Regions from separate parts of the Agromyces sp. NSFZ genome, predicted to be linked through region 3. Evidence: predicted binding sites of a transcription regulator. Region 3 holds the regulator's gene; each other region holds the start of a gene.
What was found. The regulator LexA, encoded in region 3, represses DNA repair genes until DNA is damaged. The targets are predictions, from matches to a motif close to TCGAACANNTGTTCGA.
Positions count from the first base shown of each region.

Region 1 (10,096 bases), 760 kb from region 3:
TGCACCTGCAGGGTCGAATTGGCGTAGTCGAGCCCGATGGCCACGACCCGCTTCGTGCCCTCCTCGACCTCGAGGCGGAGGTGCAGGCCCTCACGAGGCAGCACCTTGACCCCGCCCAGGTCGACGTAGGGGCGCACCGGGTTGGCCTCGGACTCGTCGAACGGACCCGCGACCGCACGGTCGTCGGGTGCCGACTTGGGCTGGTCGACGGGGACCTCGTCGACGTTCTCGATGTCGCTCACGCGTTCACTCCTGATCTGTGCTCCCCGAATCCCGTCGAACCGAACCCGCCCTCGCCGCGCATGCTGCCGGGAAGGCGCTCCACCTCGACGAACCGGGCGCGGCTCACGGGCATCACGACGAGCTGGGCGATGCGGTCGCCGGCCTCGATCGTGTACGACTCGGTGGCGTCGGTGTTGAGCAGTGCCACCTTGATCTCGCCCCGATAGCCGGCGTCGACGGTGCCGGGCGCGTTCACGATGGTGATGCCGTGCTTGAAGGCGAGGCCCGAACGCGGCACCACGAACGCGACGTACCCGTCTGGCAGCGCGATCGCGACGCCGGTGCCCACGGTCGCCCGCGCTCCGGGCGCGAGTTCCACGGACTCTGCCGCGTGGAGATCGGCTCCGGCATCGCCCGGGTGGGCGTAGGTGGGGAGGCGGTCGGCCGTGATCAGCACATCGACGGATTCGGTCACTGTTCGAGGGTAGTGCAGAAGTCTGATCGAATAGAGCCATGCCCGACTACCGCGAGAAACTGTGGCCGACGCCCTGGATCTACATCGCGACCCTGCTGCTCGTGCCCGCGAGCATCCTGGTGCTCGCCCCCGTCTCGATGCCCGCCGGCATCGTCACGGGCATCATCCTCTACCTCGCGGTCGTGGGAGCGCTCACGTTGACCTCGCCCGTCATCGAGGTGAGCGACGGGATGCTCCGAGCCGGCCGTGCCGAGATCCCCCTCGCCCAGACGGGCGAGGCGACCCCCGCCCTCGATGCGCAGGCGCGCGTGGAGCGGGGCACCGGACTCGACGCGCGCGCGTTCCTCGTCATCCGCGGATGGGTGCAGCCCGTGGTGAAGGTCCCGATCACCGATCCGGGCGATCCCACGCCGTACTGGCTGCTGTCGACCCGGCATCCGAAAGAACTGGCCGCCGCGATCAACGGATCACGACGGCCGGGTGGAGCGGAGCGCGACGTCTAGGACGCGCACTCCAGGCAGATCGGCCCGAGCTTGGTCTCGTGGTCGATCTGCGAGCGGTGCTTCACGAGGAAGCAGTTCACGCAGGTGAACTCGTCAGCCTGGGGCGGGAGCACGACGACGTCGAGCTCGACGTCGGAGAGATCGGCACCGGGCAGGTCGAAGCCTCCAGGGTTGTCGGCGTCATCGACATCCACCACTCCCGACATCTTGTCGGGGACGCGCTCCTTGAGGGCCTCGATCGACTCGGAGTCGTCCTCGGTCTTCCGCGGTGCGTCGTAATCCGTTGCCATTCCCATCCATTTCCTCGGTGCCGATGATTCGGCGGGCATAGTCTGCATCAATTCGGGTGCGTAAGCAAACCACTCGCGCCGCCCTGCAACCTGCTACGTGCTCAACTTCCGCCGCGCCCGCGCTATTCCCGGCGACGCCTTCTGCGACGTGGCATCCTTGGGCGGAGACGATGGCACGGAAGGGCTTTGTCGCGATGCAGGAACTCAAGGTAATCGGAGTCGAGAACGGCGCGCTGCTCGCCGCTTCCGACGATGGAGCACGCTTCCGGATCGAGATCGACGAGGTGCTGCAGTCCCGGATCCGGCAGGCGCAGCCCGAGACCCACACCGGGCCCAAACCCTCGCCCCGCGAGGTGCAGTCGCTCATCCGCTCCGGCCTCTCGGCCGAGGACGTCGCACAGGTCACCGGGGCGTCGATCGACTACATCCGCCGCTTCGAGGGGCCCGTGCTGGCCGAGCGCGAGCACGTCGTCACGTCCGCACTCGCCGTGCCCGTGCACGTCACGGCCGACGTCGACCCGGGTGACGACCCGCCGACGTTCGGCAGCGTCATCCGCGACCGGCTCGCGAAGCTCGGGGTGCACGGCGAGCGGTGGGCGAGCTGGAAGGACGAGGAACGGGGCTGGATCGTCAAGCTCGAGTTCACGGCCGACAGCATCGACCATGACGCCCGCTGGGGATTCGAGCCGCGCACGCAGGCGCTGCATCCGCTCAACTCCGAGGCCACGACGCTTTCGCAGCAGGGCGAGCTGAAAGGCGGCCTGATCCCACGGCTCCGCGCGGTGGCACCCGACGCCGAGGAGCCGAGCCGCTTCGACAGTGGCGCGTTCACTTTCGAGGAGAGCGAGCACGGCGAGTTCGACACCGCGCCGCACCTCGAGCCGCTGCCCTACGCCCGCTCGACGCCGCCGGTGTCGAGCCCTGCCGCCGCGCGCGCGGCCATCAAGCGGGCGGATGAACCGAAGCCGACGCTCGGCGAGACGGCCGACCTGCTCGAGGCCCTGCGCCGCCGGCGCGGTGAACGCGAGGCGGCGGGCGGAGCCGACCACGAGCAGCAGCAGCCCGTGCTGCCCACTCCCGCCCCGGTCGCCGAGACGCCGCCGGCCCCCGCGTCGAAGTCACCCGCCGACGACAAGCCCGGCACCGCGGCTCGTGCGCTCTGGGGTGGCAAGCCGTCGGCGGGCGCGCCCGCCGGCCGCACGTCGAAGAAAGGCCGCGCGTCGATGCCGAGCTGGGACGAGATCGTCTTCGGCGCGCGCAGCGACGACGACCTGGCCTGACGCCGGAGCCCGCGGCATCCGCTCGCCTCCGCCGTCACGTTCTGCGGAGATACGGTCCGGCACGCCGGCGATCCCTCGTGAGGCGCGGTGCGGCGGATCGAATCTCCGCCGTCGTGAGCGCGAGTGCTAACATTCGAACATACGTTCGAAGCTCTGGAGGTCGGCATGCCGCGCGTGCAGGAGGTCGTCGAGGTCCTGACGAGTGACGTGGGCGAACCCGAGCGGCTGGTCTGGCGGGCACGCCGCTTCCGGGTGACCGACATGCCGACGGCGCTCGTGGGACCGTGCGACTGGTGGGGTCCGTTCTCGGGCCACGAGGTCTCCCCCGGTCGGGTGCCGCTGTCGATCTCGGGCTGGCGTTTCCAGGCGAGCGCCGACGACGGCGAGACGCACGTGTTCGACGTCGAGCACGACGGCGCGCACTGGCGGCTGGTGCGCGTCTACGACTGACTACGCGCTCTTCTCGGCGCGACGCGGCTTGTGCGGCACGATCGTTGGTGCCGCGTTGTCGAGCACCGCGGCCTTCGTGACGACGACGCGGGCGACCCCGGTCGAGGACGGCACCTCGAACATGATCGGTCCGAGCACCTCCTCCATGATCGCGCGCAGCCCCCGGGCTCCCGTCTGACGCAGCACCGCGAGGTCGGCGATCGCCTCGAGCGCGGCCTGCTCGAAGTCGAGCTCCACGCCGTCGAGCTGGAACATGCGCTGATACTGGCGCACGAGCGCGTTGCGCGGCACCGTGAGGATCTCCATGAGCGCGTCACGGTCGAGCGGCATGACGGTGGCGACGACGGGCAACCGGCCGATGAACTCGGGGATGAGGCCGTACTTGTGGAGGTCTTCCGGCAGCACCTCGCTGAAGATGTCGGCCTCGTCCTCCTTGCTGTGCAGGGGGGCGCCGAACCCGATGCCGCGCTTGCCGGCGCGCGACGAGATGATGTCTTCGAGGCCCGCGAACGCGCCCGCCACGATGAACAGCACGTTCGTCGTGTCGATCTGGATGAACTCCTGGTGCGGATGCTTGCGTCCGCCCTGCGGGGGCACGGATGCCACGGTGCCCTCGAGGATCTTCAGGAGCGCCTGCTGCACGCCCTCACCCGAGACATCCCTGGTGATCGACGGGTTCTCGGCCTTGCGGGCGATCTTGTCGATCTCGTCGATGTAGATGATGCCGGTCTCGGCTCGCTTGACGTCGTAGTCGGCGGCCTGGATGAGCTTGAGGAGGATGTTCTCGACGTCTTCTCCGACGTAGCCCGCCTCGGTGAGGGCAGTGGCATCGGCGACCGCGAACGGCACGTTGAGCTGCTTGGCGAGGGTCTGCGCGAGGTAGGTCTTGCCGCAGCCGGTCGGCCCGATGAGCAGGATGTTCGATTTCGCGATCTCGACGTCGTCGTGCGCGCGGTCGGCCGCGGTGAGGGTCGTGCGGGCCCGCACTCGCTTGTAGTGGTTGTAGACGGCGACCGCCAGGGCCTTCTTCGCGGCCTCCTGGCCGATGACGTACTCCTCGAGGAACGCGAAGATCTCTTTGGGCTTCGGCAGCTCGAACTCGCCCGCCTCGGTTTCGCCCGCCTCGGCGAGTCGCTCCTCGATGATCTCGTTGCAGAGCTCGACGCACTCGTCGCAGATGTAGACGCCGGGTCCGGCGATGAGCTGCTGGACCTGCTTCTGGCTCTTCCCGCAGAAGGAGCACTTGAGCAGGTCGGCGCTCTCCCCGATGCGTGCCATCGAACCCTCCCTGTCGAGTCTGTTTCGAGCCTAGCCCGAGACGGGGGCGTCGGGGCCGAACCGCCACGGATTGGCGGAAACGAGACGAACGAGGGGCGGATGCGACATCCGCACCCGCCCCTGATCGCGTGTTGCCGGAACTAGCGCGCGAGCGCCGGCAGGCTCTTGCGCGACGAGAGCACCTGGTCGATGAGGCCGTACTCGAGCGCCTCCTCGGCCGAGAGGATCTTGTCGCGGTCGATGTCGTTGTTGACCTGCTCGGCGGTGCGGTTCGAGTGGCGCGACAGCGTCTCCTCGAGCCAGGTGCGCATGCGCATGATCTCGGCCGCCTGGATCTCGATGTCGGAGGCCTGGCCGTGGCCCGCCTCGCCCATCGCCGGCTGGTGGATCAGCACGCGCGCGTTCGGCAGCGCGAGACGCTTGCCGGGCGTGCCCGCCGCCGCGATGACGGCGGCCGCCGAGGCGGCCTGGCCGAGCACGACCGTCTGGATCTCGGGGCGGATGTACTGCATCGTGTCGTAGATGGCGGTCATGGCCGTGAAGGAGCCGCCGGGCGAATTGATGTAGAGGATGATGTCGCGATCGGGGTCCATCGACTCGAGCACGAGCAGCTGGGCCATGATGTCGTCGGCCGACGCGTCGTCGACCTGCACGCCGAGGAAGATGATGCGGTCCTCGAAGAGCTTGGCGTACGGGTCCTGGCGCTTGTAGCCGTAGGCCGTGCGCTCCTCGAAGCTCGGCAGGATGTACCGCGAGCCGGGGGCCTGGATGCCGCTGAAGGCGGTGCCGCCCATTGCAGGGATGTTCATTCGCTCGTTCTCTCTCTTCCTCACGCCTGGGTTCCGCCGCCGCCCGACACGTCGAGTGCGGACTCGCGGATGTGGTCGACGAAGCCGTACTCGAGGGCCTCCTGCGCGTTGAACCAGCGGTCGCGGTCGCCGTCGGCGTTGATCTGCTCGACGGTCTTGCCGGTCTGCGCCGCGGTGATCTCGGCGAGCCGCTTCTTCATGTCGAGGATGAGCTGCGCCTGGGTCTGGATGTCGCTCGCCGTGCCGCCGAAGCCGCCGTGCGGCTGGTGCAGCAGCACGCGGGCGTTGGGGGTGATGTACCGCTTGCCCTTCGTGCCCGCGGTGAGGAGGAGCTGGCCCATGGACGCCGCCATGCCGATGCCGACCGTGACGATGTCGTTCGGCACGAACTGCATGGTGTCGTAGATCGCCATGCCCGCCGTGATCGACCCGCCCGGCGAGTTCACGTAGAGGTAGATGTCCTTCTTGGGGTCCTCGGCGGCGAGGAGCAGCAGCTTCGCCGCGATCTCGTTGGCGTTCTCGTCACGAACCTCGGAACCCAGCCAGATGATGCGGTCCTTCAGCAGTCGATCGAAAACACCGGGGCTGGGTGTCACTTCGGCCATGTGTCGCTCCGTTTCGGTTGTCGCGTTCACTCGAATCTATCCGGTGCAACACGCGCCGACGGGGCTGTTCGCCCTAGGCGGATGCCGCGTCCCGACCGCCCTCGTGGGCGGGGTCGTCATCGACCAGAGCGGCCGCGTAGGCCGTCATCGAGCGCGTGTACCGGCGCAGGTGAGGCGCGAGCGCCGTCAGCGCGACGGATGCCCCGCGCGTGGCGTCGCCCGCGCTCACGAGCGCGAGCGCGAGGAACGCCGCGACCTCGTCGCGGTACGGAGCATCGGGGTGGTCGCGGTGCTCGGCCTCGATGAGCGCCAGCGCCTCGCCCACGTCGCCGAGGTTGCGGATGCTGCTGGCGAGCTGCACGACCGCCTGCGGGCGGTGCTCGGCGTCGAGGCCGAGCTCGAGGGCACGCCGGTACAACGGCACGGCCTCGTCGGGGCGGCCGGCGGAGTCGCGCGCCCCCGCGCGTTCGAACACGGCGCGGGCGTCATCGTCGCCCCGCTCGGCGGCGATGGCGTCGATCCTCGCGATCACCTCGTCGTCGACGGGCGATCCCGCCGCGAGGCTCCATGCCGCGGCGATGCGCCGCTCCCACTCGTCGGTCTGCATGCTGCTTCCTCTCTCCGCGACGACCTGTCGCCGGACCACGTCGTCTTCACAAGGTCGTCAGCCGCCGAATGGTCGTGGGGGCGACGGCCGGGTGTGCGAAGAGGCCGGGCGGAATCCGCCCGGCCCCTTGGGCATGTCGCGCGAACGCGACACGTGAGTGCTACTCGGCGTCGGCCTTCTTGGCCGCGCGCTTGCGGGCCGGCTTCTTCTCCTCGGCGGCGGCCTCGGCAGGCTCCTCGGCGGGCGCCTCGGCTGCGGCGTCGGCCTTCTTCGTCGCGCGCTTGCGGGCCGGCTTCTTCTCCTCGGCGGGCTCGGGCTCGGCGGCCGTCTCGGCGCCGGCGTCGGCCTGCTCGGCCTCGCCCTCCGCCTCGTCGGACACGGCCGTGAACTCGGAGAGGTCGACGGCGTTGCCCGAGGCATCCGTCACCTTGGTCTTGCCGAGCGCGAGCGCGAGCGCCTTGTTGCGCGCGACCTCGCCCACCATGGCGGGGATCTGGCCGTTCTGGCTGAGCACCTGCACGAACTCGTTCGGGTCCATGCCGTACTGCGCGGCGCCCTGCACGAGGTACTGGGTGAGCTCCTCCTGGCTGACCTGCACCTTCTCGGCCTCGGCGATCTTGTCGAGGACGATCTGCGTCTTGAACGCCTTCGTGCTCGACTCGGTGACCTCGGCGCGGTGCTCGTCGTCTTCGAGACGGCCTTCGGACTCGAGGTGGCGGTGCACCTCGTCTTCGATGACGCTGTCGGCGACGGGCACGTCGACGAGCTCGAGGAGCTTGTCGACGAGGAGGTCGCGGGCCTGCGTGCCCTGACCGAACGACTTGTTGCGCGAGACCTGCTGCTTCAGGCTCGCCGTGAGCTCGTCGAGCGTGTCGAACTCGCTCGCGATCTGCGCGAAGTCGTCGTCGGCGGCGGGGAGCTCGCGCTCCTTGACGGCCGTGACGGTGACGGTGATCTCGGCGGTCTCGCCCTCGTGGTCGCCGCCGAGGAGCTTCGACTCGAAGGTGGTGGTCTCACCGGCGGTGAGGGACTCGAGGGCCTCGTCGATGCCCTCGAGCAGCTCGCCGGAGCCGAGCTCGTAGGAGATGCCGCTCGCGGTGTCGACCTCGGTGCCGTCGATGGTGGCGACCAGGTCGAGCGTCACGAAGTCGCCCGTGGTCGCGGGACGGTCGACGGTGATGAGCGTGCCGAAGCGGCTGCGGAGACGCTCGAGCTCGGCCTGGACCTCGTCGTCGCCGACCTCGACCGAGTCGACCGTGAGCTCGAGACCGTCGTAGTCGGGAAGCTCCACGTCGGGGCGCACATCGACCTCGATGGCGAGGAGCAGGTCGCCCGAGAAGTCCTTCTCGTTCGGCCACTCGACGATGTCGGCCTCGGGACGGCCGAGCGGGCGCAGCTCGTGCTCGGTCACCGCGGCGCGGTAGAAGCCGTCGAGGCCCTCGTTCACCGCGTGCTCGAGCACGGCGGCCTTGCCGACCCGCTGGTCGATGATGGGCGGCGGCACCTTGCCCTTGCGGAAGCCCGGCACGTTGATCTGCTCGGCGATGTGCTCGTAGGCGTGGGCGATGCTGGGCTTCAGCTCCTCGGGCGTCACCGAGATGGTGAGCTTGGCGCGCGTGGGGCTCAGCTTCTCAACCGAAGTGGTCGGCATGTGGAAGATCTCCTGTTGTGTGGAAGTTCGTGTCGAGCCGCAGGCGACTCGTCGGGGCGACAGGATTTGAACCTGCGACCTCCCGCTCCCAAAGCGGGCGCTCTACCAAGCTGAGCTACGCCCCGAGTCGCTGACTCAACTCGTCGAGTCATCCGCACGGCACGCCGAAGCATGCAGGAGCACGGATGGACCCCCGAAAGTCTACTGCACGGGCGGCTTCGCGGTTGCGGCGTCGCAGCGGATGCGTGATGGCAGGCGGAGTGGCCCCCGAACGGGCGCTGTGGATGATCCTCCCCAGCGCCGTCGGCGCGTGGGAGAGTGTGCGCATGACCGACCCCCTCCCGCTCGCCGAGGACCTGCGTCGCTGGCCGCCCGACCCGTCGTGGCTCATCGACACCACGCGGTGCCCCGCGTGCTTCACGAGCCTGTACTCCACCCGCTGCGGCACCTGCGGACTGGACCTCGGGGTGCCCGCGTCGTCGGAGCTCCTCGCCGCATCGACCGAGGTCTTCGAGGCGGAGGCGGCGAGGCAGCGGGTCATCACGGGCATGCGCAAGGCCCAGCGGGCGCGCGAGGGCCGTGCCGTGCCGAGCACGACGGCGATCGCGGCGACGGCGGTCGCCGCCGCGACGGCGACGGCGATCCCCGGCTCCGCTCCGACGCCGGAGATTGCTGCCGACGCCGCACCCACGGCACCCGTACGCGAGCCCGAGGCATCCGCTTCGGCGCCTGCGGCACCCGTTCCGGTTCCCGGCGATGCTCGGCCGCCGCGCACGCCCGAGCCTGCAGCCGTGACGGACGAGCCGCCGGCTCGACGCCGCTCGGGCGTGCAGGTGCTCCTGCTCACCTTGGGCGTCGTGCTCATCTCGGTCGCCGCGATCGTGTTCCTGCTCGTGGCGTACCTGGTGGCGACCCTCGAGGTGCGATCGGTCATCATCGCCGGAGCCAGCGTGCTCGTGCTCGGCATCGCGTGGCTGCTGCGGGCTCGTCGCCTGTCGGGCACGGCCGAGGGCGTGGCATCCGTCGCCATCGTGCCGCTGCTCCTCGACGTCTGGATCGTGCGCGAGAACGAGCTGTTCGGCACCGAGGCCCTGAACGCCGCGGCGTACACCGGCGTGGCGTTCGCGGTCATCGCCGGTGTCCTGGCCGTGACGCGGGCAGTGAGCGGCATCCGCGTGCCGGGCTTCGCGGCTGCCGTGCTGGCCCCGAGCGCCGCATTCCTCCTTGCCTTCGCAGTGGATCCCGGCACCCCGACCGCCACCTGGCTCGGCGGGCTCGCAGCGGTCGTCGTCGGCGCCGCGGCAGTTGCGACCGCCCCCATGTCGCCCGAGCGCACCATCATGCTCGTCGCCGGGTTCACTGGTGGACTGCTGGCGCTCGCCGCCGCCTTCTGGGCGCTTCCCGAGGTGAGCTGGGGCCCGGCCTGGGCGTTCCTCGCGGTGGCTGCCGGGGCGCTCCTGCTCCTCGTCGCGACGCGCATCGCACGCGCCGAGGTCGCCCCAGAGTGGGGACCGGCCGCGGCCATCGGTGCGGGCATGTCAGCGGCACTGGCCCCGGTGGTCGGCATCGCCACTGTTCTCGAGCAGGGCCTCGCGCTCTGGCTCGCACCCGGCGCGGCCGGGGCGGTGGTCGCGTTCGCCGCGGCGCTCGTGCGCGCGGCTCGTTCGATGCGTCCAGAGGCACGAGCCGCGCTCTTCGCGGCGGCGGCCGTGGCGGCCGCGAGCGCGGTTCCTGGCCTGCTGCTCAGTGTCGCCGCCCTGGGCTCGCGCGCCGCCGCCTGCCTGCCGCCATGGCAGGTGGAGTCCGACGAGCGCGTCGCGTCGAGCCCGTCGGATCTCGACCTCGGCGCCATCCTCGTGCCCTTCGTGGTGGCGGCGGGCGTCGCCGCGGTGCTCGTCGTCCTCGGTCTGCTCCGCCGGTTCGCGG
Region 1 covers NZ_CM149585.1:2,484,040-2,494,135, forward strand. The annotation lists gene ACVFI9_RS11650 (DUF3710 domain-containing protein) at 1-242, opposite strand, end outside; gene dut (dUTP diphosphatase) at 239-697, opposite strand; gene ACVFI9_RS11660 (DUF3093 domain-containing protein) at 736-1,200, shown strand; gene ACVFI9_RS11665 (DUF4193 domain-containing protein) at 1,197-1,490, opposite strand; gene sepH (septation protein SepH) at 1,685-2,770, shown strand; gene ACVFI9_RS11675 (DUF6504 family protein) at 2,936-3,220, shown strand; gene clpX (ATP-dependent Clp protease ATP-binding subunit ClpX) at 3,221-4,498, opposite strand; gene ACVFI9_RS11685 (ATP-dependent Clp protease proteolytic subunit) at 4,639-5,307, opposite strand; gene ACVFI9_RS11690 (ATP-dependent Clp protease proteolytic subunit) at 5,328-5,912, opposite strand; gene ACVFI9_RS11695 (tetratricopeptide repeat protein) at 5,986-6,519, opposite strand; gene tig (trigger factor) at 6,680-8,170, opposite strand; tRNA gene ACVFI9_RS11705 (tRNA-Pro) at 8,222-8,295, opposite strand; gene ACVFI9_RS11710 (SCO7613 C-terminal domain-containing membrane protein) at 8,497-10,096, shown strand, end outside.
Region 1: the regulator LexA is predicted to act here: its motif matches at 2,904-2,919, upstream of ACVFI9_RS11675 (DUF6504 family protein).

Region 2 (10,096 bases), 560 kb from region 3:
CCGCTCTCCTCGAGGTAGCACACGCCGCAGAGCGATTCGTAGGTGACCTCCTCGCCGTCGATCGCGACCTGGTCGCCGTCGAAGACGAACCGGCCGTCGACGAGGCGCGCGTTGAAGATCGCCTTACGGCCGCACCGGCAGATCGTCTTCAACTCCTCGACGCTGTGCGACACCTCGAGGAGCCGCCGGCTACCGGGGAACGCGACCGTCTGGAAGTCGGTGCGGATGCCATAGGTGATCACGGGGATGTCGTCCATGAGCGTGATCCGCAGCAGGTCGTCGACCTGGTCGGCGGTGAGGAACTGCGCCTCGTCGACGAGCAGGCAGCTCACGTCGCGGCCCGTCGCCTCGATGACGCGCGAGCGATGAGTCTGGAACCGCTCGAGCGCACTCGCGTCGCGCTCGATCATGAAGTCGACGTCGCGAGCCATGCCGAGCCTGGACACGATGCTGCGGTCGCCCTTCGCGTCGACCGCCGGCTTGGCGAGCAGCACCTGATGGCCGCGTTCCTCGTAATTGAACGCCGCCTGGAGCAACGCCGTCGACTTGCCGGAGTTCATCGCCCCGTAACGGAAGTACAGCTTCGCCATCTACTCGAGGAATCCGTCCTCCGCCGCACGGCGGATCAGGTCGGCCTTCCGGCTCGCCGGCCGGCCGACACGTGCATACTTCTCGCGCACCCGCCGCAGGTACGTCTTCGCCGTCTCGTAGCCGACGTCCATGCGCTCGGCCACCTCGAGGGTCGAGTACCCCTGCGCGTACAGGCGCAGGGCGCGCTCCTCGGCGGCGCTGAGGTGCGCCGAGCCCGGCTCGTTCGCAGGCTGCGCCGCCGCCCCGGCCTCTCGACGAGCGCTTGCGGACGACGGATGTCCCCGCAGCCGCTCCCCGCGGGCCACGCGCCGCGCCAGGTCGGCGAGCCTGCCCGCCGGCAGCGTCTTGGGCACGAAACCCGCGGCACCCGCGGCGAGGCACCGCGCTCGGGACTCCTCGTCGTCGATCGCCGTCACGACGATGACCTTCGCCCCCGCCGCCCGGCAGGCACGGATGCGGGACTCGATCGAGACGTCGTCGCCGAGCTGGAGGTCCATGAGCACGAGGTCGACGGGGAATGCGGGGTCGCGGATGAGGTCCATCCACGACGTCGCGCGCACGGCGACCTCGAAGTCGGGTTCGTGGTCGGCGAACCAGGTGGCGAGTCCGTCGACGATGAGCCGGTGGTCGTCGAGGAGGGCGAGCCGCAGCACGGGTTGCGACGCGACCGGGTCGGCCGGGGCATCCGGGTCGGCCGGGGCATCCGGAACCGGCGTCACGGCCGTGGTCGGCAACTCACTCGACGACATGACGCAACTCCACCTTCACATTCTCTCCCGTCAGCGTGGCCTCCGCGCTCATCGCCATCGCCCGCGCCACCGCGGTGAAGCGGTCGAGCTCACGACGGCTCGGCGGCGACGAACCGTGCTCGGTGATGATGGCGATGTCGGAGCCGTCGGCATCGGCGCGGAGTTCCATTCGGATCCCCGACGACCGATCGGCGTCGGCGAGCCACACGAGCAGCGCGGTGAGCGCCGAACGCTGGTCGTCGTTGAGCCCGTTCGCCGCCGCCGCCGGGTCGTCGACCACGACGGGGATGCCGCGGCCGAGCTGCAGGTCTCCGGCGAGCTCGTCGAGCCAGGTGGACTCGATGCCCGCTTTCAGGGCGTGCCGCAGCGTCTCGGCGAGGTCGCGGGCGCGGTCGGCATCGGCCACCGAGATCCGGTCGGCGGTCATGACCCCGGCGAGGAACGGCAGCACCTCGCGACCGAGCACCGAGACCCGGCTCTGCTGCACCGATCGTGCGATGCCGGCGCGGAGCTCCGCGTCGCGCTGCAGCGCGGCCCGGTTGGCCGACCGCTGCCAGGCGAGCGTCTCGTCGACGATCGCGTACGAGTAGCCCGCGGCCGCGGCGGCGAGCGCGAGCACCGCGGCCGAGTTCAGGGCGACGAGCGAGGCGACCGGGACATGCACGGCGATGCTCGATGCCGACCCGGCGACCAGGAGCGAAAGCACCGCCGCCGACAGGATGCCCGCGAGCAGGAGCGAGAACCAGGTGCAGTACGGGGCCAGACAGAGGATCAGGATGCCGACGACGAGTGGCCCGAAGTCGTCGTACAGCGACCGGTTGGCGCCGATGGTGCTGATGTACTCGGCGACGGCGGCGGCGACGGCGAGCGCGACGATGAGCCACAGCCGTTCGGCCCGGAACGGCGCTCGCGACGGCACGACCGAGACCGCCGCCACGAGGCAGGCGGCGCCGACGAGGGCGACGGCGATCACGGCCCCCAGCGGGCGCACGATCTCCTCGCGATGCGCCCACGTGAGCGCGACCGAGACGCCGAACCCGAGCGCGGCCCCGATCGCGACGAGGGGCGCGGCGGTGATGCCGCCGAGCGGGTCGGCCTCCTGCTGGGTCAGGCGCATCCGGATCATTCGCCGCCCTCGGGCACGGTCATGACGACGGTGGTGCCGACGCCCTTGGTCGACCACAGGCGCACGGTGCCGTCCTCCTGCTCGATGCGAGCCCGGATCGAGGTGCGGAGCCCGATGCGGTCGGCAGGCACCTCGTCTTCGTCGAATCCGACTCCGCTGTCCATCACCGCGACGGTCACCTCGCCGCCGCCGAACCCGATCGCCACCTCGGCCTCGCCCACGCCAGCGTGTCGCGCGACGTTGACGAGGCACTGTGCGACGGCTCCGTCGAGCGCCGCGGCCCGACGAGGCCCGAGCAGCGCGAGCACCCCGAGGTCGCCGCTCACCTGCACATCGAGTCCGGTGTGCTCGGCCGCGGCGAACGACGCCTCGAGCGTGGGCGGTTCGGCGGTGGCGGATGCCCCGTGGCCCGCGGCGCCCGATTCGTCACGGCGTGCCGTGGCGGAGGCGGAGCTCGACGGAGGCCGGGAGCTCGCCGGAGGCCGGTCGGGCGCGCTGTGGTCGATCGCCCAGTCACGGCCCACGATGAGCCCGAGATCCTGCCGGATGCCGAGGCGCAGTCGCTCGTCGACGGGCCCCGAGCCGGCCGCGGCGATGGCGATCAGATGGCTGAGCGCCGTGTCGTGCAGTCGGGCGGTCGCACGCAGTTCGTAGTCGTGTCGGATGGCGAGTTCGCGGGTGTGCTGGCTCGCCCGGTGCAGCCCGGTCTCGCGCCGGGCATCGGTGCGCCGGCCGAGCCCGTCGAAACCGCGGGCGACGATGAGCATCGCGAGCGCGGTCACCGCGGCGACGTTGGGCGTCCACACCGCGCCGACGAGCGCGGCCCCGAGGAAGGCGGCCGCCTCGCCCAGCCCGTATCCGAGCACGCCCCAGGTGATCGCGAGCACGGACCCGGCACCGGCGCCGCCGACGAGGAGCAGGGCGATCCGCGGCAGCGCGAGCACTACGTTGTCGGTGGAGCTCACGCCGTAGGCGGGGTCCATCACGATCACGGTGAGGGCCAGCACCGTACCGGTTCCGGCGGCGAGGTAGATGAGGGTGAGCGTCACGGTCGGGTACCGCGCGACGAGCACGAGGATGCCGGCGAGCAGCGCCGAGAGCGCTGCGGTGATCCAGCCGGCGGGGTTGCCTTCGACCGTTGCGCCGATGACGCCGACCACGACGGCGATCGCCAGGCACACCCACGCCGCGCAGTGGCCTCCGTGCGCGAGCGCACGGCTGAGCGAATCGCGCGCGAGGTGTCCGGGCAACCCCAGCGTCATCGTGGTCCTCCACTCGCACGGCAGGGGGTGGTCGGGTGCCCCTCGGCCTTCAGCGGATTATCGCAGTTCCGCGATGTCGAGGGGGTCTCGAGTCGGTTCGACTCAGAACAGCGCCGACGGATCGGGCGGGAGTCCGAGCGCGTCGGGGAGATTGGAGGCGCCCCGCCACGACGTCGACGGCGCCGACGACCGGACGCCGCCCGTCACCGGGTCCTCGCGCCCCGGCTGCAGCCCGTGCGCTCGGATGAGCGGATGCATCCGCTGCGCGAGCCACCGTCGGTACTCCTTGGGGGCGTAGGCGTTCCTGCCGTAGTACATCGACCGGTACTTGGGCACGAGTTCGGGGTGTTCGCGTTCGAGCCACTCCATGAACCACGGCTTCACCCCGGGCTTGAGGTGCAGCGCCGTGTAGAGCACGCTCGTCGCACCGGCGGCCTCGGCCTGCCGAAGCGCCTCGTCGAGGTGCGCTCGCGTGTCGGTGAGGTACGGGAGGATCGGCATCATGAACACCGCGCAGTCGAGCCCGGCGTCGCGCACCGCGGTCACGGTCGCGAGCCTCGCCTTCGTGCTCGGCGTTCCGGGCTCGACCGACTGCTGCAGGTCGTGGTCGTACACCGCGATCGACATGGCGAGGTCGACCGGCACCCGCTTCGCGGCATCCGCCAGCTGCGGGAGGTCGCGGCGAAGCAGCGTGCCCTTCGTCAGGATGCTGAACGGCGTGCCGCTGTCGGTGAGCGCGTCGATGATGCCCGGCATGAGCGTGTAGCGGCCCTCGGCGCGCTGGTAGGGGTCGGTGTTCGTGCCGAGCGCCACGTGCTCGTGCCGCCAGGCCGGCTTCGCCAGCTCGGTGCGCAGCACGTCGGCCACGTTGACCTTCACGATGATCTGGCGGTCGAAGTCGTCACCGGCGTCGAGGTCGAGGTAGGTGTGGGTGGGGCGAGCGAAGCAGTTGTGGCTCACGACGCCGTTCGCGATGAAATCCCCGGTGGTGGTCGTGATGTCCATCATGTCCATGACCTCGCCGAGGTCTTCGATCGCGACGACGCGGAGATCGGCGTGCGTTTTCACTGCGGCTCCGGCGATCGCGAGTTTCCTGACGATCGCGGGCTGCGCGAGGGCGAAGAATCGGGTGCGACTCGGCAGTCCACCGGTCAGGCGAACGGTGGCGACGCCATTCGCCCGGACGGGCTCACGCGCGGAGGAGAGTCTGAACCGCCGGAGGCTTTCTTCGATGGCATCGAGGATCGACTCGTTCTTGTTCGAGATACGGAGGATGCCTCGACTGCACGACCCCTCAGCGTCGAAGATGCCTCCGAGGTAACCGGCCGCCCACTCATCCGTCTGGCGCGTGGGCCACGCGATCAGGTTCGCAATCGTTTCGAAATGCGCTCGTGTTGCGGTTCTGATGCCCTGCATCGCACGTCGATTCACGCTGGCACGGGAGAACTGAAACGAGTTCGTCGTTATCCCGAACATCTCCAGATAGAGCCGCGTACGAGCGAGCGCCTCCAGATCCGCGAGTGCGAGGCGGAACTGGCGATGGACATATGAGCCGCCGCGCGGCCGTGCGTACTCACGCGTGAACATGAGACCGTCGCCGCGGATCATGCCCGTCAGATAGCCAAGGGCGTAATCGTCGGACAGCACGGAGATCTGGCGTGCCGCTCCCCCACGACCGAACCCCATCAACGAGTTCCCAGTCGTCAAGTACGGACGCTGCCCAGGCCCAGACATCGATCCGGTGACGTGCTTCCAGCCACGTTCCGTGAGAAACCGATGATCGCCGCTCGCGACGAGCGTCGTGCCATCGGCAAGCGTGACGCGGTACGCGCGCTTCGGGGAGGTCCACTTCGCGAGGACCTTGGCTGGAGCGTATCGACGGTAGCGCCCCTCAACCCGGGTTCCCAGCACCTCATCGCCCACCTCGACCCTCCACAGGGGCTTCTCGCGGCCGTCGCCCATCGTGATCACCGTTTCGGGATCTATGCAGTACACGCATGCATGACTGCAGCCCCGATACGGGTTGATGGTCCAGCCGAACGGCACCATCGACTGGCCCGGGACCTTGTTGAGCGCCGACTTCGCGAGCACCTCGTGGAACGTGACGCCCGCGAAGTCGGGGGTCTGCACCGAGCGCACGAGATTGTTCAGCTTCGCGAGCCCGGGCAGCGCGTCGACCTCCTCGACGCCGAGCTCCTGTCCACTCCATCGCATCTGCCCATTCGAACACATGTTCGAAGGTGGGGCAAGCGGATGCCCCGGCGTGGCGCCCGCCCGGGTCGCCGGGCCAGTCGCGGCCCGGGCTCGCGGCGGCGGCCCGAGTTCGGGCCGCCGCCGCGACGGGCGGCCGCCGCCGCCGCGGAGAGCGACCCACCGTGAAGGTGTTCTCATCCGATCGTGTCGAGGCCGCCTCAAATGAGGCGAAACTCACAAGAGCTCACGGCGACATCTCGCGCAAGGGCGAAGCCGCCCCGCGGCCGGTCACCCGGCCACTGCCGGCTCCGGCGCATCCGCGCGCCGCCCCGCCTCGAGCTCGAGCCGCTCCCCCGCCCAGCGCCGCCGCAGCCACCGGTCGTGGCTCGCGATGACCACCGCGCCCGGGTACGAGCCGAGCGCCTCCTCGAGGTCGGTCGCGAGCGCGAGCGAGAGGTGGTTCGTCGGCTCGTCGAGGAGGAACACGTGCGGGGGCCTCGCGATCACGAGCGCGAGCGCGAGCCGCCGCTGCTGCCCCACCGAGAGCGACCCGACGGGCCGGTTCTCATCGCGCCGGCCGACGAGCCCGAGGCTCCAGAGCGGCACCTGCTCGGCGCGCCGCGCACCGAGCACGCGCTCGTAGAGGCGTCGCGGCGAGGCATCCGGCTCCGCGAACCGCACGTCCTGCTCGAGCAACTGCACGCGCAGGCCCCGACGCCGGTGTACCATGCCGCGGTCGACCGCGAGCGTCCCGGCGAGCACGCCGAGCAGCGTCGACTTGCCCGCACCGTTCGCACCGGTCACGAGCAGCCGCGTGAGCGGCGCCACGGCCAGCTCGCCGAGCTCGAGGCGGCCGTCGACCGCGACATCCGACACCTGCAGCAGCAGTCCGGATGCCTCCTCGAGCGCGTGCGAACCCGACGGGATGCCCGCGAAGGCGAGCGGAACCGGCGGCTTCGCCACCTGCTCCCGCTCGAGCGTCTCGAGGCGCTGCTCGGCGTTGCGCACCCGGCGCGACACCGCCTGCTCGACATTGCCGCGCTTGAAGTGCTTGAGGAACTTGTCGTTGTCGGTCGCGGCCCTGCCGTGCGCGACCCGACGCGCCGCCCCGCCCACGCTCTCGCGGAGCCGGGCGAGCTCCACCTGCTCGGCGTCGTACTGGCGGCGCCAGCGCTCGCGCTCGGCCGCCTTGACGGCGAGGAACTCGCTGAAGCCGCCGCCGAACACGGTGCCACCGGATGCCGCCAGCACGTCATCGCGCGCCGACCCGACGAGCGCGACCGCGCCCGCACGCGCAGGATCGAGGTCGAGGAGTCCCGTGGCGACGCGATCGAGGAACTCGCGGTCGTGGCTCGCGAAGAGCACGGGTCCGCGCCAGGCGCGCAGGCGCTCCTCGAGGAACGCGGCGGCAGCGTCATCCAGGTGATTCGTGGGCTCGTCGAGGAGCAGCGCATCGGGTGCCCGGAGCAGCAGTGCCGCAAGGGCGAACCGACTGCGTTGCCCGCCCGAGATCTCGCCGATGCGACGATCGAGGCCGATGCTCGCGATGCCGAGACCCTCGAGCAGCTCGTCGCGGCGTGCCTCCGCCGCCCACACGTCGGCGCGCTCGGCGGCGTCGAGGGCGTCGGCGTAGCGCCGCTCGGACGCCTCGACCTCGGGATCACTCTCGGCGACGGCGAGGGCCGCGGATGCCGCGTCGAGCTCGCACTCGATCGCGCGGACCTCGGCCAGCGCGTCCTCGAGGACCTCGCCGACCGCGTCACGCGCGTGGAACGGCAGTTCCTGCGCGAGCAGGCCGGTGCGGACCGGACGGCTGATGCGCCCCTCGGCGAGGGGATCGCCGAGCGGTGGAGCCGGGGCATCCGCACCACCGCTCGTGCCCCCGAGGAGCCGGAGCAGCGTCGACTTGCCGACGCCGTTGTCGCCGATGAGCCCGACCCGCTGCCCCGGGGCGACGGAGAACCCGAGGTCGGCGAAGATGCGGCGGTCGGCGTAGGCGGCCGAGAGCCCGTCGGCGTGGAGGTGCAGGGAATGGGAAACGTGTACAGCCATGCGGGAACGTCCGTTCGCGAATGCTCCCGGGTCGCCGGCCGTCGCCGACGAGGGCGCGCAGGCACGGTCGATGCACCGAACGGCGCGCACGCGGCATGGCGGCGCGGTCGGCGACCCGGAAGCGGATGGTGGGTCCCGCCGGGCATTCGCCGTCACATCGCGGGTGCACGCGACACTGTCGCGATCAGTGCGGAACGAGCACACCCGACGTCAACGGCGCCTCAGGCGCGGGACGATGGGATGTGCTCACTTCATAGCGGGGTCGACGGTAGCAGACCTCCGCGCGTGATGGCAAGCATTCACGGGCCAGCGGATGCCGCGGCGGCATGCCCCGGCGGCCCGAGCTCGCAGCGGCGGCCCGAGCTCGAGCCGCCGTCGCGACGACGGGCCGCCGCCGCCGAACCGCGCGCCGGCGCTCAGGCCGGCACGGGGGCGAGCTTCGCGAGCCGCAGCCAGGTCTCGACGACGGTGTCGGGGTTCAGCGACACCGACTCGATGCCCTGCTCGACGAGCCAATCGGCCAGGTCGGGGTGGTCGCTCGGGCCCTGGCCGCAGATGCCGACGTACTTGCCGTGGCGCCGGCAGGCCTCGATCGCCATCGCGAGCACCTTCAGCACGGCGGGGTCGCGCTCGTCGAAGGTGTCGGCGACGAGCGACGAGTCCCGGTCGAGGCCGAGCGTGAGCTGCGTCATGTCGTTGGACCCGATCGAGAACCCGTCGAAGTGCTCGAGGAACTCGTCGGCGAGCAGCGCGTTCGACGGCACCTCGCACATCATGATGACCTTGAGGTCGTTCTCGCCGCGGCGCAGTCCGTTCTCGGCGAGCAGGTCGACGACCGCCTTGCCCTCGCCGACGGTGCGCACGAACGGCACCATGATCTGCACGTTCGCGAGGCCCATCTCGTCGCGGACGTACCGCAGCGCCTCGCACTCCATGTCGAAGCACTCGCGGAAGTCCGCCGAGATGTACCGCGATGCCCCGCGGTCGCCGATCATCGGGTTCTCCTCGTGCGGCTCGTAGCGCTCGCCGCCGATGAGGTTCGCGTATTCGTTCGACTTGAAGTCGCTGAGACGCACGATCACCGGCTCTGGTGCGAAGGCCGCGGCGATCATCGAGACGCCTTCGGCCACGCGCTTCACGAAGTAGTCGCGCGGCGACGGGTAAGCGGCGATGCGCTTGGCCACGACCTCCTTCAGGTCGCCGGGCAGCGTGTCGAACTCCAGCAGCGCGCGCGGGTGGATGCCGATCTGCCGGTTGATGACGAACTCGAGGCGCGCGAGACCGACGCCCTTGTGCGGGAGCTTCGCGAACGCGAACGCCTGGTCGGGCGTGCCGACGTTCATCATGATCTTGACGGGGGCCTGCGGCATCCGGTCGAGTGCGGTCTCCTGCTCCTCGAACGAGAGGCGGCCCGCGTAGACGAAGCCCTCGTCGCCCTCGGCGCACGAGACCGTCACGTCGACGCCGTCGCTGAGTGTGCGGGTAGCGTCGCCCGTGCCGACGACCGCCGGGATGCCGAGCTCGCGCGCGATGATCGCGGCGTGGCAGGTGCGGCCGCCGCGGTTCGTGATGATCGCGGAGGCCCGCTTCATGATCGGCTCCCAGTCGGGGTCGGTCATGTCGGCGACCAGCACATCACCGACCTGGAACTGCTCCATGCCGGCGAGATCCGTGAGCACCCGAACCGGACCGGCGCCGATCTTCTGCCCGATCGCGCGGCCGACGGCGAGCACCTCGCCACGCTCGTCGAGCACGAAGCGGCGCATGACGTTGCCGTCGGCGCGCGACACGACGGTCTCGGGGCGGGCCTGCAGGATGTACAGCCGGCCGTCGACGCCGTCCTTGCCCCACTCGATGTCCATGGGCCGCCCGTAGTGCGCCTCGATCGTGAGCGCCTGCCGGCCGAGCTCCTCGACGTCCTCGTCGGTGATGCTGAAGCGGGCACGATCCTCGAGCGGGACATCCCCGAACACCGTGCTGCCACCGACGTGGGTGCCGTCGGTGTAGCGCATCGCGACCGCCTTCTCGCCGACCGACCGCTTCAGGATCGCCGGGCGACCTGCCTGCAGCGCCGGCTTGTACACGTAGAACTCGTCGGGGTTCACGGCCCCCTGCACGACCGC
Region 2 covers NZ_CM149585.1:1,164,912-1,175,007, reverse strand. The annotation lists gene ACVFI9_RS05600 (thymidine kinase) at 1-590, opposite strand, end outside; gene ACVFI9_RS05595 (response regulator transcription factor) at 591-1,340, opposite strand; gene ACVFI9_RS05590 (hypothetical protein) at 1,327-2,457, opposite strand; gene ACVFI9_RS05585 (sensor histidine kinase) at 2,463-3,728, opposite strand; gene ACVFI9_RS05580 (intein-containing Rv2578c family radical SAM protein) at 3,831-5,942, opposite strand; gene ACVFI9_RS05575 (ABC-F family ATP-binding cassette domain-containing protein) at 6,210-7,973, opposite strand; gene ppsA (phosphoenolpyruvate synthase) at 8,390-10,096, opposite strand, start outside.
Region 2: the regulator LexA is predicted to act here: its motif matches at 5,951-5,966, upstream of ACVFI9_RS05580 (intein-containing Rv2578c family radical SAM protein).

Region 3 (10,096 bases):
GATCCGCCGTCAGGTCGACGAGATCATCTTCCAGGTCGGCAAGCAGCTGCGCGACCGGCTGCGGCTCGTGCAGCGAACGACCCGCGACCACTTCACCACGATCGCCGACGAGCACCACCGCTCCCTGGCCGACTCGGTGCTCGCGGCGCAGAAGGCGGCGAGCACGTACGCGGCCGAGCGCGACCAGCGCGTGGCCGCCCTCAAGCGGGACCTCGCGCGAGTCGACGCCCTGACGAAACGCGCCCGCGCGATCGACGTCGACGCAGACAGCTCTGCCGGCACCCCGACGGCGGACGCGGCGGACCCGAACGCCGTGTCCGCCGTCGGCGCGGCCCGCGCAAGGGCCGGAACGGCCCGGGCGTGAACCTGCGCCTGCTCGACGAGGCGGACGCGCTCCTCGGTGACGCCGCCGCCGGCTACCGGGACGACGCCGAGGCGCTCGCCCGGATCGAGGAGCTCCGCCGTCGCCTCGGCGAGCCGATCCGCGTGGCCATCGCGGGCATGGTGAAGGCGGGCAAGTCGACGCTCCTGAACGCGATCATCGGCGAGGAGATCGCCCCGACCGACGCCGGGGAATGCACCAAGGTGATCACCTGGTACCGACACGGACCGACCCCGCGCATCACGATGCACCTCGTGGGCGGCGCGACGACGCCCCTGCCCGTGCGACGCGAAGACGGCCGGCTCGTCATCGACCTCGGCGGGACCCCGATCGAAGAGGTCGAACGCATCGAGGTCGAGTGGCCGTCGACACGGCTCGAAGAGGTCACCCTCATCGACACCCCGGGCATCGCCTCGCTCTCGACCGCGGTCTCCGCCCGGTCGGCGTCGTTCCTCACGCCCGAGGACGCCCCATCGGAGGCCGACGCCATCATCTACCTGATGCGACATCTGCACTCGACCGACCTCGGGTTCCTGTCGGCGTTCCACGACACCGCCGCGGGCACGTCGGCCACGGTGAACGCGATGGCCGTGCTGTCACGCGCCGACGAGATCGGCGCCGGCCGCATCGACGCCCTCCTCTCCGCACGGACCATCGCCGAGCGCTACCGATCCGACGGCGCCCTGCGTTCGCTCGCGCTCGACGTCGTGCCGATCGCCGGTCTCGTCGCCCAGTCGGCGCGCACCCTGCGGCAGCGCGAGTTCGACGCATTCCGCGAGATCGCGCGGCTCGGCCGCCAGGCTCGCGAGCGGATGCTGGTGTCGGTCGACCGGTTCGTGCGGCCGGATGCCTCGATCGACGTGTCTGCGGAGGATCGCGCCGGCCTCCTCGACCGCTACGGCATGTTCGGCATCCGGCTGTCGGCCGTCGTCATCCGCTCGGGCTGCGACGACGCCACCGAGCTCGCCGACGAGCTCTACCGACGCAGCGGCATGCAGGAGCTGCTACGACACGTGTCCGACCAGTTCCGCTCCCGCGCCGACGCCCTCAAGGTGCGCACAGCCCTGGCCGCGCTCGGAGTGCTGATGCAGCAACGTCCCGGCCCGAGCTCTGCCGACCTCGCGAACGCGATCGAACGCCTGGAGTCGAACGCGCACGAACTGCGCGAGCTCGCGCTGCTGTCCGCCGCGCGCACCGTCGGGCTGGGGCTCGCGCCCGGGCAGGCCGCCGATGCCGAGCGGCTCATCGGCGGATCGGGCACCTCGGCACGACGCCGGCTGGGCCTCGCCGACGACGCACCCGACGACGAGGTCCACCGGTCGGCCGTCGATGCGCTCCAGCGCTGGCGGATGCTGCTGGGGAGCCCGCTCCTCGACCGAGCCGCCGTCGAGGCGTGCCAGGTGGTCACGCGGACCTGCGAGGGGCTCGTGGTGCAGGCTGCGCCGACGTCAGTCCAGCGCAGCCCGCTGCGCCTCGTCCCGCACGCGGAACCAGCGGTTGGCGGGGGGCGCGAGGCACAGCGCCCACGCGATGACACCGAGCGCGAAGCCGGCCACCAGTAGGGCCGCGACGAGCAGGGCGCGGTCGCCGATCGCGAGGAACGCCGAGCCGACGAGCGCCGCACCCGCGTGCAGCACCAGGATGATCAGCTGCAGCCACCGCGCCCCGCCGCGACGATTCATCAGCGATCCGAGCAGCACCGCCTCGATCGTGATGATGAGTCCGAGCCCGGCGATGCTCGACCAGTACACGACATCGACCAGCGAGGCCACCTCGTCGGCGTCGTAGCCCGGCGCGAGCCGGCCGAGCCGTTCGGTGAGTTCGTCGACGATCGAGTCACGGGAGAGGAACGCGATGAAGACCGCCGCGCCTCCGAGCACGAACCCGACGATCCAGAGCGTCCGTGCGGTCCTGACGATCGCGGGCGTCGGGATGGCACGCAGCACGGGCGGCTTGGTCTCGTCCGTGAGCGGCGGCCGCGGTGGGGGCGGGGGCACGTCGTCATCGTCGAGGGACGGCGGGCGCAGCGGCATCCGTCGCTCTGCCGTCCTGCCCTGCTCTCCCGTGTCGCCGCCCGGTGACTCCCATTCGCGTTCCCCCATACGGGCCACCCTACGACGCCGCGGCGGCGGGGCGCGCTCAGTCGGAGGGGGCGTCGGGAGCCGGGCGCGCTCCGACGAGCCGCACGGCGAGCGAGTCGACGAGGGTCGCGATCGCGTCGTCGGCCGCCCACCGGGCCGCGAGCCGCTGGAGCACCGCATCGAGCTCCGGTCGCGTGAGGCCGTCGACGAGGGAGACCCGCACCACGAGTTCGGGGCCGGCGAGCCTGGCGTCGGGGTCCCCCGGGCCGAGCTCGATACCGAGCACGGACAGCTCGGTGCCGATCGAGCGCTCGAACGCTGCCCGCACCTCGGGCGCCTCGAACGACGGATGCCACGACTGCTGCTGCGCCACCGCCCAGACCGCCGGCCGGCGCAGCACGAACTCGGTGTCGGAGCCGGGATCGAGCACGACCAGGTCGGTGCCGTCGTCGGCCGCAGCGAGCGCCACCCGCACGCCGTCGGCCGGGACCGGCCGGGCCCCGGGGTTCCACCGCGACATCGCCTCGACCGACGCGAAGACCGGGAGCACGCGACGACCGTCGGGGCCCTCCACCGTCACGATGGAGAGCTCCTGGCTCTTGTCGACGGCAAGGCCGTGCGCGCCCACCTCGGCCCCGCCATCGCCGAGTTCGGCGAGCAGCGGGATCAGCAGGCGCGACGTCGCGAACGCCGCGACGACATCCCCCTGCGCGCCGTCACCCGAACGGAACCGCCGGATCGCGGCGGCGAGGGCCTCGGGCGCCCGCCCGTCGTCGGCGGCATGCGGGTTCGGCTGGAACGACCGGCCCGCCCACGGGACGCCCGCGGAGTCGGCCCCGGTGTGCGCCGCGCCGGGATCAGTGTCCGGCGACATCCAGCGCCTCGGCCAGCGTGAACGCGCCGGCGTAGAGGGCCTTGCCGACGATCGCGCCCTCGAGGCCGAGCGGCACGAGTTCGCGGAGCGCCGCGATGTCGTCGAGGCTTGAGATTCCGCCGGACGCCACCACGGGGCGGTGGGTGCGCTCCATCACCTGACGGAGCAGGTCGACGTTCGGACCCTGCAGTGTGCCGTCCTTCGTGACGTCGGTGACGACGTAGCGCGCGGCGCCGGCCTCCTCGAGGCGGTCCATGACCTGCCAGAGGTCGCCGCCCTCCTTCGTCCAGCCGCGGGCGGCGAGCGTGCTGCCGCGCACGTCGAGGCCGATCGCGATCGCCTCGCCGTACTGCGCGATGACGTAAGCGGCCCACTCGGGGTTCTCGAGCGCGGCGGTGCCGAGGTTGATGCGCTTGGCACCGATCTCGAGGGCGTGCTCGAGCGACGCGTCGTCACGGATGCCGCCGGAGAGCTCCACGTTGACGCCGCGCACCTGCCGGATCACCTTCTTCAGCACGCCGGCGTTCGAGCCGCGGCCGAAGGCGGCGTCGAGGTCCACGAGGTGGATCCACTCCGCGCCCTGGGCGGCCCAGTCGGCCGCTGCATCGACCGGGTCGCCGTAGCTCGTCTCGGTGCCCGCCTCGCCCTTCGTCAGGCGAACGGCCTTGCCACCGGCGACGTCGACCGCCGGCAGCAGCACGAGACGCGGGGTCTTGTTGAACTCACTCATCACTGTCCTTGTTCGTCGGCTGTGAACGCCACGTCGGCACAGTCACAGCATCCTAGTCCGACCGAGGCACCGCCGTTCGCGCATGACGCCGCACGTTCCGCACGCCGTGCGATCAGGCGAGCGAGCCCAGCCAGTTGCCCAGGAGCCGGATGCCGGCGTCCGACGATTTCTCGGGATGGAACTGGGTGGCCGACAGCGGCCCGTTCTCGACGGCGGCGAGGAACGGCCCGCCGTGCTCCGCCCACGTGAGCTTCGGCTTCGGGAACGGAGGCATGACGTCGAGCTCCCACTTCTGGGCGCCGAAGGAGTGCACGAAGTAGAACCGCTCGTGCTCGATGCCCGCGAAGAGCACCGATCCCTCGTCGGGGGTGACGGTGTTCCAGCCCATGTGCGGAAGCACCGGGGCGGGCAGCTCGGTGACCGTGCCCGGCCACTCGCCGAGGCCCTCGGTGTCGACACCGCGCTCGACGCCGTGCTCGAAGAGCACCTGCATGCCCACGCAGATGCCGAGCACCGGGCGGCCGCCGGCCAGGCGGCGGTCGATCACCTCGTCGCCGCGCACCGCGCGGAGCTGGTCCATCACGGCCTTGAACGCGCCCACGCCCGGCACGACGAGCCCGTCGGCCTCCATCGCCGCCGCGCGGTCGGCCGTGACCTGTACGTCGGCGCCGGCGTGCTCGAGCGCCTTGGCCGCGGAGTGGACATTGCCCGAACCGTAGTCGAGCACGACGACGCGTCGCGTTCGGCTCACAGCGCGCCCTTCGTGGACGGGACGCCGCTGACGAGCGGGTCGAGGGACTTCGCCTGCCGGAACGCCCTCGCGAAGGCCTTGAACTCGGCCTCGGCGATGTGGTGGGGATCGCGGCCGGCGAGCACGTTGACATGCACGGTGAGCCCGGCGTTGAAGGCGATGGCCTCGAAGACGTGCCGCACCATCGAGCCCGTGAAGTGGCCGCCGATGAGGTGGTACTCGAAGCCCGCGGGCTCACCGGAATGCACGAGGAACGGTCGGCCGGACACGTCGACGACGGCTTGCGCGAGCGCCTCGTCGAGCGGCACGAGCGCGTCGCCGTAGCGGGAGATGCCGCGCTTGTCGCCGAGCGCCTCGCGGATGGCCCGGCCGAGCACGATCGCGACGTCCTCCACGGTGTGATGCACGTCGATCTCGATGTCGCCGCTGGCGCGGACGGTGAGGTCGGTGAGCGAGTGCTTGGCGAACGCCGTGAGCATGTGGTCGTAGAACGGCACGGTCGTCTCGATGTCGCTCACGCCCGAACCGTCGAGGTTCAGCGAGAGGTCGATGCTCGACTCGCTCGTCTCACGCTGCACGCGCGCGGTACGCGGGGAGCCGGGAGGGGTCATGGCTCCATCCTATTCGCCGCCCTGCTGGCCTATTCGCCGCCCTGCTGGGCGTCCGCCGGGGCGAACAGGGCGATCGCCTCGAGGAAGGCGGTCGTCTCCGCCTCGGTTCCCGCGGTCACCCGGAGGCTTCCGGGCAGGCCGATCTCGCGGATCAGGATGCCCCGCGCGAGGAGCGCCTCGAACACCGCGTGCGGGTCGTCCACCCCCCCGAAGAGCACGAAGTTGGCGCCGCTGCGGTACGGACGGAACCCGAGCCGGGCGAGCTCGGCGGAGATGCGCTCGCGCTGCGTGCGGATCTCGCCGACCATCGCGAGCATCTCGTCGGAGTGTGCGAGCGCACCGAGTGCCGCCGCCTGCGTGAGCGCCGAGAGGTGGTACGGCAGCCGCACGAGTCGGAGCGCGTCGATCGCGGCGGGATCCGCGGCGAGGTACCCGACCCGCGCGCCCGCGAAGGCGAAAGCCTTGCTCATCGTGCGCGAGACGAGGAGGCGCGGCCGGCCCTCGAGCAGGGTGAGCGCGCTCGGCGTGCCCGGGTCGGCGAACTCGATGTACGCCTCGTCGACCACCACGATGCCCCGTGCCGCGTCGGCGACCGCGGCGATGGTGTCGAGGGAGAGCGGGGTTCCGGTGGGGTTGTTCGGCGCGCACAGCAGCACGATGTCGGGATCGTGCTCGCGCACGGCGGCGACCGCGGTCTCGGGACCGAGCTCGTAGTCCTCGTCTCGGCCGGCGGTGATCCACCCGGTGCCGGTGCCCGAGGCGAGCAGGCCGTACATGGAGTAGGTCGGCGCGAAGCCGAGCACCGAGCGGCCGGGGCCGCCGAACGCCTGCAGGATGTGCTGCAGCACCTCGTTCGATCCGTTCGCCGCCCAGATGCGGTCGGGGTCGAGTCCATGGCCGAGGTAGTCGGCGAGCGCTCCGCGGAGGGCGGTGAACTCGCGGTCGGGATAGCGATTGAGGCCGAGGATCGCGGCGGCCACGCGGGCGACGATGTCGTGCGCGACATCCTCGGGGATCGGATGCGTGTTCTCGTTGACGTTCAGCGCGACGGGCACGGACGCCTGAGGGGCGCCGTACGGAGTGCGACCACGCAGGTCGTCGCGGATGGGCAGGTCATCGAGGCTCGTCACCCGTCCATGCTAGCCACGCGACCTCGGCCGTCTCGGCCACGCCGATCAGGGCACGACCGGGAGGGCGAGCCGTTGACCGGGCTCGACGGTGGCCACATCGAGCCCGTTGAGCCGCATGATCTCGGCGATCACGTCTCGTGGGTCGCCCTGCGGGGCGATGGACTCGGCGATCGCCCAGAGCGAGTCGCCCTGGTGCACCGTGACGTACTCGAACGTGCGGGTGCCGAGCTCTGCGCCCGCATCGGCCGCCGCGCCCCCGGAACCGAGGATGGTGACGAGGGCCCAGGCCACGAGCGGGAGTGCGGCGAGGCTCGTGAAGACGACACGGCCGCGACGTGTGAGGCGAAGCCGCGTACGGGGTGAGGACGTCGCCGTCGCGGGCGGAACCATGGCGGACTGCGGTCGCACGGATGCGCCGAACCCGCCGGAAACGATCGCTGCGCTCATGTCACACCTCCTGTGGGAGCCGCATCGGCCCTCGGCCGGGAGGGCCGATGCGAAACTCTGTTCCGAATATATCTTCGAACAATCGAACCCGCAAGCGACACCCGCAGTCTCGTGCGGCGCGAATTCCGCGACACACTCGAACGAATGTTTGCCGCACCGACCGCAGCCGGATACAGTTTCGAATGTCCGACGACAGTCGATCAGACACCACCGACATCCGGTCGCGTGCGACCGCAACGAGGGGCGGAGACGTTGAGCACCGACATCGACGATGTGCGCGAGGCCGGCAGGCAGCGTCGACGCAAGAGCCTGAGCGCCAAGCAGGTCGCGATCCTCGAGGTGATCCAGCGTTCCGTCGCCTCCCGCGGGTACCCGCCGAGCATGCGCGAGATCGGCGACGCCGTCGGCCTCTCCTCCCTCTCGAGCGTCACCCACCAGCTCAACCAGCTCGAGCTCGCCGGCTACCTCCGCCGCGACCCCAACCGTCCGCGCGCACTCGAGGTGCTCATCGAGCTGCCCGGCACCGATCGACCGGCGACCGCGGGCGACGCCGGTCCCGCGCCGGTCGGCGACGCCGCCATGGTGCCGCTCGTCGGCCGCATCGCCGCAGGCATCCCCATCACGGCCGAGCAGCAGATCGACGAGGTGTTCCCCCTCCCCCGCCAGCTCGTGGGCAAGGGCGAGCTGTTCATCCTCAAGGTGGTGGGCGACTCGATGATCGATGCGGCGATCTGCGACGGCGACTGGGTCGTCGTGCGGTCGCAACCCACCGCCGAGAACGGCGAGATCGTCGCGGCCATGCTCGACGGCGAGGCGACGGTCAAGGTGTTCCGCCAGCGCGACGGACACACGTGGCTGCTGCCACGCAACTCCGCGTTCGAGCCCATCCTGGGCGACCAGGCCGAGGTGCTCGGCAAGGTCGTCGCGGTGCTCCGCGCGGTCTGATCCGCGGCAGGATGCCTCCGGGCGTGCGGCCGGCTACGGCACGGCCGCTACGCCGCGACGGCGGCGGGCACCTGCACGCGCTCACCGATGCGCACGTGGTCGCACAACCACTCGCACACCGTTTCCATGAACCCGGCGTGGTCGTCGCGGAACACCGTGTGGCCCGTGCCGGGAACGGTCGCGACGGTCATGCCCGTGCGGCGCAGTTGCGCCGCGACCCGCTCGGTGATGAGCAGGCTCTTCTCGGCGAGCACCACGAGGCTCGGCGCCACGACGCGGGCGGGCGGCACGAGGCGTCGCGTGTCGACGAATCCGAGGATGGTGCGCTTGTCCCAGTCGCGCAGCGTCGCCACTTCGATGTCGACGTCGGCGGCGCTCCACTTCGGGTTCATCCGCACGAGCGCCGAACGCCGCGGGCGCGGGGCGATCGCGAAGAACAGCTTGAACGCGAAGCCGCGCAGGCCGGTCGGGAACGAGAACGCCGGATCGATGTAGATCGCCGCACGCGGCGCGAGTCGGTCGGCGACGAGGCTCGCGACGAGGCCGCCGAGCGAGTGACCCATCACGACATCGGGCGGACGGTCGAGCAGGGGCGCGAGCGTCTCGACCACGTCGTCGGCCCAGGCGCGGGGCGAGTAGTTCCTCGACCGCGGGCTGCGTCCGTGGCCGGCGAGGTCGACGGCGATGACGCGGAATCCGTGCTCCTCGAGCTCGCGCGTGACCCGGTGCCAGGCGCGCGAGTCCGACATGATGCCGTGGATGAGGACGGCGGTCTTGGTGCCGCCACCCCATTCGTGAACCGCGAGTCGCATGATCCGACGGTACGTCACGTCCCTGAGCGATCGCCTGACGCGGCGGTGGGGTTGCATTCCGAGCGACGGTGTGCCGCGGCCGTCGAGGTCCGGGGCCGGATGCCGCATGCTCGCGACATCCGGCCCTCGCACGTTTCCGTTCCCGCGTCCCGTGCCCGCTGCGCAGGCGACGTGACGCGGGAACGGCGACATTGGGCGATGCCGCAGCCGGATCCTCGGCCTAGTCGACCGTCGCCGGCACCCGGATCGCCTCGCGCACGGCACGCGCGGCCTCGATGATGTGCCCGAGCGACGCCACCGTCTCCTCGTAGCCGCGCGTCTTCAGTCCGCAGTCGGGGTTGACCCACAGCCGCGACGCGGGGATCTCGGCCACCGCCCGTTCGAGGAGCGACCGCACCTCGGCGGCGCCCGGCACGCGCGGCGAGTGGATGTCGTAGACACCCGGGCCGATGCCGTGGTCGAAGCCGCTCGTCGCGAGGTCGTCGACCACCTCCATGCGGCTGCGCGCCGCCTCGATCGAGGTGACATCGGCGTCGAGGTTGCGGATCGCATCGATGACCACCCCGAACTCGGAGTAGCAGAGGTGGGTGTGCACCTGCGTGGCGGCCGCCGCACCACCCGTCGCGAGGCGGAAGGACCCGACCGACCAGTCGAGGTAGGCCGGCTGGTCGGCTCGCTTCAACGGCAGCAGCTCCCGCAGCGCCGGCTCGTCGACCTGGACGATGCGGATGCCCGCGGCCTCGAGGTCGGCGATCTCGTCGCGCAGGGCGAGCGCCACCTGCCGGGCCGTATCGCCGATCGGCTGGTCGTCGCGCACGAACGACCACGCCAGGATCGTCACGGGCCCGGTGAGCATGCCCTTCACGGGCTTGTCGGTCAGCGACTGGGCGAACGTCGACCACGCGACGGTCATCGGCTCGGGCCGGGAGACATCCCCCCACAGGATCGACGGACGCGTGCAGCGCGAGCCGTAGGACTGCACCCAGCCGTGCTGCGTCACCGCGAAGCCGTCGAGCAGTTCGGCGAAGTACTGCACCATGTCGTTGCGCTCGGGCTCGCCGTGCACGAGCACGTCGAGGCCGAGGTCCTCCTGCAGCCGGATGACGCGCGCGATCTCCTCGTGCATGAGCGCGCGGTACTCGGGCTCGCTCAGCTCCCCCGTGAGGAGGCGCGCGCGGGCTCGGCGGATGTCGCCCGTCTGCGGGAACGAGCCGATCGTCGTGGTCGGCAGCGCGGGCAGGTCGAGCGACTCCTGCGCCTCGACGCGCTCCTCATAGGCGGCGCGCGCGAAGTGGTGGTCGGCGAGCCCGGCGAAGCGGTCGCGCACGGCGGG
Region 3 covers NZ_CM149585.1:1,728,092-1,738,187, reverse strand. The annotation lists gene ACVFI9_RS08225 (dynamin family protein) at 1-364, shown strand, start outside; gene ACVFI9_RS08220 (dynamin family protein) at 361-1,944, shown strand; gene ACVFI9_RS08215 (hypothetical protein) at 1,831-2,484, opposite strand; gene ACVFI9_RS08210 (SseB family protein) at 2,522-3,337, opposite strand; gene priA (bifunctional 1-(5-phosphoribosyl)-5-((5-phosphoribosylamino)methylideneamino)imidazole-4-carboxamide isomerase/phosphoribosylanthranilate isomerase PriA) at 3,321-4,067, opposite strand; gene hisH (imidazole glycerol phosphate synthase subunit HisH) at 4,180-4,818, opposite strand; gene hisB (imidazoleglycerol-phosphate dehydratase HisB) at 4,815-5,429, opposite strand; gene ACVFI9_RS08190 (histidinol-phosphate transaminase) at 5,459-6,559, opposite strand; gene ACVFI9_RS08185 (LysM peptidoglycan-binding domain-containing protein) at 6,605-7,006, opposite strand; gene lexA (transcriptional repressor LexA) at 7,271-7,951, shown strand; gene ACVFI9_RS08175 (alpha/beta fold hydrolase) at 7,999-8,763, opposite strand; gene metE (5-methyltetrahydropteroyltriglutamate--homocysteine S-methyltransferase) at 8,984-10,096, opposite strand, start outside.